2 linked regions of the Labrenzia sp. VG12 genome follow. The protein of the gene in region 1 interacts with the protein of each later gene in a pairwise test. Links are inferred from orthologs where the notes say so. Each region holds a gene or a part of one and is shown on either strand. Other genes may lie near its edges. The genes, in order: cysE and cysK.

Evidence for each region.
Region 2: the proteins of cysE (region 1) and cysK interact in binary tests that used the Escherichia coli proteins (3 or more experiments, as listed by UniProt). The link is inferred for Labrenzia sp. VG12 from one-to-one orthologs.

Annotation. Positions count from the first base shown.
Region 1 is NZ_CP022529.1:1,785,600-1,788,655, reverse strand. The notes cover bases 314-3,049. They hold cysE (serine O-acetyltransferase), read left to right. Parts: upstream 314-1,132; coding sequence 1,133-1,966; downstream 1,967-3,049. Other genes in these bases: CHH27_RS08260 (hypothetical protein), read right to left, coding at 2,372-3,049; CHH27_RS08265 (DUF3126 family protein), read left to right, coding at 2,057-2,272; CHH27_RS08275 (enoyl-CoA hydratase), read right to left, coding at 314-967. Also shown: CHH27_RS08280 (alpha/beta fold hydrolase), read left to right, coding at 1-84; more of CHH27_RS08275, read right to left, coding at 155-313; more of CHH27_RS08260, read right to left, coding at 3,050-3,056.
Region 2 is NZ_CP022529.1:4,262,468-4,265,577, forward strand. Bases 1-2,790 are described here. They hold cysK (cysteine synthase A), read left to right. Parts: upstream 1-810; coding sequence 811-1,770; downstream 1,771-2,790. Other genes in these bases: CHH27_RS19845 (HAD family phosphatase), read left to right, coding at 7-666; CHH27_RS19855 (DUF2199 domain-containing protein), read left to right, coding at 1,776-2,303; speB (agmatinase), read right to left, coding at 2,333-2,790. Also shown: more of speB, read right to left, coding at 2,791-3,110.

The sequences.
Region 1 (3,056 bases):
GTGGCCGGTGACAAGAATGATGTTTTCGCCGGAGCGGTGGAAGACTTCCTGATCGCGCTGAAGGCCGATGCCGAGCCTGCGTGAGGTCAAAGGCGATTCTTTTCAAAGGGATGCGGGAGCACTCTGAGAAAGTGAATCCGGTCGGCTGCCGGCATCAGGACCCGTTGAAACGAGGCCGTCGCTTCTCCAGAAAGGCCCGGCAGCCTTCCCTGTAGTCCTCGCTGTCAATGCAGCGCTCCGCGTCACGCCGGAGCTCGGCGAGCTTGCCGTCAGTCCCTGTTGCCGCCAACTGGTTGATCGCCTGCTTTGCAGCTTTCAGCGACAGCGGAGCGTTGGCGCACAGCGTGGCCGTGAGGGCTTCGATCCGCTCGTCCAGCTTGTCATCCGGCACGACTTCATTGATCAGGCCGATGGCGAGCGCCTGATGCGCCGCAAGCCTTTCAGCCGAAAAAAGCAGTTTCTTCGCTTCGGATGGCGAAACGGCTTCAAGCAGATCGCCAAGTGCTTCCGGCGGATAGGCAAGCCCCAATCTGGCCGCCGGTATGGCGAAGAAGGCCGATTGTGCAGCGATCCTGAGATCGCAGGCAAGCGCAAGCCCGAGCCCGCCGCCAAGGCAAGGGCCCTCAATGGCGGCAATGACGGGAACCGGCAGGCTTTTCAGGGCCCTGAAGGCCGCGACATTGATGTCGTCATACCGCTTTGCAGCCTCTGGCGTGGAGCGTATGGCTTCGAATTCGGAGATGTCGGCTCCTGCACAGAAGCTCTTGCCGCCGCTGCCGCGGACCACGCAAACACGGATCTCCTTGTCTTCTCGCAGCTCTTCAAGTCTGGCGGGGAGCGCCTGCCAGGCGGCCAGGGGAAGCGCATTCTTTTTCGACGGCGCATTGAGCAGCAGTTCCGCCACGGCGCCGCGCACCGTCAGCCGCGGGTTGTCCGTTGATGGACCATCAGGGGAAAGCAGGGTCATGCATGAGCCTCGAATAGGGAAATCATATATGCAACAGGTAGGAATTCTTGAACCTTGCGGGTTCATTTAAGGGTTTCATATCTGATATCAGCAAGTTTGATTTTGGAATATCAGACGACAGTCCTATGTTTAGGCTGTTGTGACGGCTTGAAAAGGAGACAGGCCATGTCGGCACCGATCAGCAAGTCCGACTTGAAACAAGTTCCGACCCATGATCCGGTCTGGCGGCAATTGCGGGAAGAAGCGCAGGCAATGGTGGCGGATGAACCCGCCCTGTCATCCTTTGTCTATGAGACGGTGCTCAATCATGACAGCCTGGAAGAGGCCGTTCTGCACCGCCTGGGCGACCGTCTTGGACGGGACGTCGTATCCGCATCGCTGATCCGCCAGACCTACCTCGAAGCCCTTGCAGACGAGCCCGAGCTCGCCAAGATCTTCCGGGTCGATATCGTGGCGGTGTTCGATCGCGACCCGGCCTGCTTCCGCTATCTGGAACCGGTTCTCTATTTCAAGGGTTTCCACGGGTTGCAGACGCACCGTCTGGCAAACTGGCTCTGGCGCAAGGGGCGCAAGGATTTTGCGCTCTATCTGCAGAGCCGCGCGTCCGAAGTGTTCCAGATCGACATCCATCCGGCCGTTCCGGTTGGTCGGGGCATCTTTATCGACCACGGCACCGGCATTGTTGTCGGTGGCACGGCGGTGATCGAGGATGAAGTCTCCATTCTGCAGGGCGTTACGCTTGGCGGTACGGGCAAGGTCGGGGGCAACCGTCATCCCAAGATCCGACACGGCGTGTTGCTCGGTGCAGGCGCCAAGGTGCTCGGCAACCTGGAGATCGGCCATTGCTCGCGGATTGCCTCCGGCTCCGTTGTTCTGAAGGATGTGCCGGCGAACACGACCGTGGCGGGCGTTCCGGCGAAAATCGTCGGGGAAGCAGGGTGTCCGGAACCCGCACGAAGCATGAACCAGCTTCTTGGCGAGGAAGACGGGGATAGCTGACGGAAAGGCTTTGGCAAAGCGGCCCGGTCCTGTAGGGTCCCGGCCAGTCAAAGCCCCAGTCACTGTCAATGGCTACAACAGGAGATCGCCGTGAAGCCTGATGAAATCCGCAAGATCGAAGCGTATCTGCGTTCGAAATTCGAGTTGCAGAGCCTTCAGGTCCGCGCTCGCCCGCGCAAGGACGACTCCGCCGAAGTCTATATCGGCGAAGAGTTTATCGGCGTGATTTTCCGGGACGATGAAGATGAGGATCTGAGCTGGAACTTCCAGATGGCGATCCTGGAAATCGACTTGGAAGACGTCTGAACGGCGCAGTTCGATAGATTGAATGCGTTAGGCGGTCTCCCCGGAGGCCGCCTTTTTGCTTTTTGAACTGCCGGTGGTGCGTCAGCTTGTTCGCCGAAGTCAATTGGCTGGGATACGCAAGTCCGAGACACGCTTGAGGATGTCCCGGTCCAGCCGGCGCCAGTCCGGCAACAGGGACTGGTCGAAGCGATAGCGGAGTTCCAGACCGGCCTCGAGCCGGAGCGCGCGATGACAAAGTGCGGATTGGCTCGATGCTTCGATCCGGCATCTTGCAATGAACCCGTTCTGTCTTGCCGGGTCAAAAGCAACAAGGTCGGTCACCGGGGCGCCCCGAGACGACAGAGTGAGGATTTTCAATCCGTCCGGCCCTGTCAGTTCACCGCCTCTGGCAAGGCGCCTGAAAAAGGGCTCAAGACGCGCCCGCAAGCTCTCCCGTCCCGGATTGCTGTCCAGATCGATGACGATGAGATCCTGGTCCGTCCTGTCAAGCAGACCCTGTTCAGCCGTGAGACCCGGCCACTGCACTTTAAGACGCAGTGCACTCAGGCGGGTAATGTCCTGCTGCGACAGGAACCTTTGGTGGCCGGGCGCAACAAGATCGCTTGTCAGGCGAAATTGCGCCGGGCCGATCGAAACCGTGACCGGTTCCGCCATCTGAGCAGGGGAAGAGGGAGCCCAGGTTCCCGTAAATTTCAGCGTCTTTTGCGCCAAATGCGCCGCACCGAGAATGAAGAGTGCCAAAAACAGCAAATTGAAAAAGCGCGGTTGGAATTTGCTGGGTTCC
Region 2 (3,110 bases), 2.5 Mb from region 1 along the record:
ATGCCAATGCCTCCAAGCCTTGTGATCTTCGACTGCGACGGCGTCCTCGTTGATACCGAACGCATGGCCAATCAGAACCTCGCCGAAATGGTCACCGAACTGGGTCATCCGATGACCGGACCGGATTGTCAGAAGCTGTTCATGGGCCGGACACTGGAAGACGTGCAACGGAAGATCGAAGAGCTGACTGGAAAAACCCTGCCGGCCGATTGGCCCGAAGAGGTCCGCCAGCGGGATCTGGAACGCTTCAAGGCAGGTGTGCCGGCCATCAGAGGGATCGTCGAGGTTCTGGACAGGCTTGACGCGGCGGGTATTCCCTATTGTGTCGGGTCGTCGGGCAAGTACCGGAAAATGAGAACCACCCTTGGCAGCTCCGGTCTGTTGCCGCGGCTGGAAGGACGGCTCTATTCCGCAGAAGACTGCGCGCGCGGCAAGCCGGCGCCGGATGTCTTTCTGCTCGCGGCGCAAAAGATGGGCCACGCGCCGGAGACCTGTGTGGTGGTGGAGGACAGTGTCCCCGGGGTCAGAGCCGCAACAGCGGCCGGCATGCGGGTTTTTGCCTTTGTCGAGGATCCGGCCTGTGACCGGGAGGCGATGACGGAAGCCGGGGGAATTCTGTTCGAGAACATGTCGGACCTGCCCGGCCTGTTGCTTTCCACGCCTTGAAGGATTTCTGGAAAAAGGTTTTACGGGACCGCCTGCAAAGGCATTTTGCGCCTCTTAAATCTTGCCGGGCCCCGTATTATCTTACCGTTTCAAGTGAATAAGGATGCCGGCGGATCCCTCCCCGGCCGATCAGGGAGACCCGTCATGACCATGAAGACCAGCGGCCGCGGCAAGATCTATGGCTCGATCACCGAGACCATTGGCGACACGCCGATCGTTCGCCTGGACCGCCTTGCCAAGGCCCACGGCGTGAAAGCCAATCTTCTGGCCAAGTTGGAATTCTTCAACCCGATTTCCAGCGTGAAGGACCGTATCGGTGTCGCGATGATCGAGGCGATGGAAGCGGACGGCAAGATCGAACCGGGCAAGACCACACTCGTGGAACCGACATCCGGCAACACCGGCATCGCGCTTGCTTTTGTTGCTGCCGCCAAGGGCTACCGGCTGATCCTGGTGATGCCCGAAACCATGTCGGTCGAACGCCGCAAGATGTTCAAGATCCTGGGCGCGGAACTGGAGCTGACCGAAGGCCCGAAAGGCATGAAGGGCGCGATCGCCCGCGCCGAGGAACTGATCGCCGATATCGATGGCGCGATCATGCCGCAGCAGTTCGAAAACCCGGCCAACCCGGAGATCCACCGCAACACCACGGCGGAGGAAATCTGGAACGACACGGACGGCAAGGTCGACGTGTTTGTCTCCGGCATCGGCACCGGTGGCACCATCACCGGCGTTTCCCAGGTACTGAAATCGCGCAAGCCGGGTCTCCACGTTGTTGCGGTGGAGCCGGCCGACAGTCCGATCCTGTCCGGCGGCGAACCGGGTCCGCACAAGATCCAGGGCATTGGCGCCGGGTTCGTGCCAGCCATTCTCGACACGAGCGTATTCGACGAAGTCCAGACCGTTGCCAATGAGGACGCCTTCGCCATGGCGCGCGAAGTCGCCAGGACCGAGGGCCTGCCGGTCGGCATTTCCTCGGGCGCTGCACTGACGGCAGCCATCCGGGTCGGTCAGCGGGAGGAGATGGCAGGCAAGAACATCGTCATCATCATCCCGTCCTTCGCCGAGCGGTATCTGTCGACGGCGCTGTTCGAAGGTCTTTAAGGCCTATGCCAATTGCAATCGACGGCCACAGAAAAACTTTCTCGTACACCTGCACGTGTTGCGGCATAGTGCAGGAAGGTGGACCGTCGTTTGCACCTCAGGAGCCACCACATATCGCGGGGTTGCCCAAAGAAGAACGCGCAAAGCGTGTGAAAATTGACAGCGATCTTTGCGTTGTGGATGGCGAAACCTATTTTATTCGCGCAACACTTGAAATTCCGATCAGGGACTGTGCGGACGGTTTTCTCTGGGGTGTTTGGGTGTCCCAGAGCAAGGCAAATTTCTTTCGCTATGTCGAAACCTTCGCGCAGGATCAGACAGGTGACGGATCTTTTGGCTGGCTGTTGGTCGCACTGCCCGGCTATCACAAGCGCGGTGAAACGATGGTCAACCTGCCTGTGGACGTCTTCTGGGGGACGCAACGGCCACAGATAAGAATTCATGACGACCAGATCCATCCATTGGCCGTAGATCAGAGAGATGGCATTTCCTGGGACCGTGCGACGGAAATTGCACTTCAGATTGGGTGTTAAGAGTTCCGCTGAAGCACGAAAGACCAGGCCTACCGGTGATGCAGCACCCGGCCGATCGTGTTCATCAGGATCTGCGCGGCCAGAATGCTGGTGGTGCCGGTCGGATCATAGTCCGGCGCCACTTCCACCAGGTCGATGCCGACAATGTCACCGCGTCTTGCCAGGCCGTCGATCAGTTCCAGCACCTCGTAATAGAGAAAGCCGCCATGGCTGGGCGTGCCCGTGCCCGGTGCGATCGACGGATCGAACGCGTCGATGTCGATGGTCAGATAATAGCGTTTTCCTTCCGGAATGCGCGCCAGCATGCCCTCGGTGCCGAGCTTGCGCACGTGGCGGACTGACTGGATGTCCGAGCCCATGCGGCGGGCATCCTCATAGCCGTCCCGCGCGGTTGAGGAAACGTTGCGGATGCCGATCTGGGTCAGGCCGGTCACATAGGGCTTTTCGGCGGCCCGCCGCATCGGATTGCCGTGGCCATAGCGCACCCCGTGCCGCTCGTCGACAAAGTCGAGATGGGCATCGATCTGCACCACGTGGATGGGATCTTCGCCGTCAAAAGCGTTGATACAGGGAATGTTGATCGAATGGTCGCCGCCCAGCACCACGGGCAGGGCACCGGCAGCGAGGATCTTGCGCACACCGAACTCGATCCGCTTGTGGCTTTCCATCGTGTCGGTGTGGACAATGTCCGCGTCGCCCAGATCGACGATCCGGGTCGTTTCCGGGGTCAGATAGGTGATGTCGTCCTCAAAGTCATAGGCGCCGGCATGACCGAAGGAAAACAGGGTCGAGGCCTCACGGATCGCC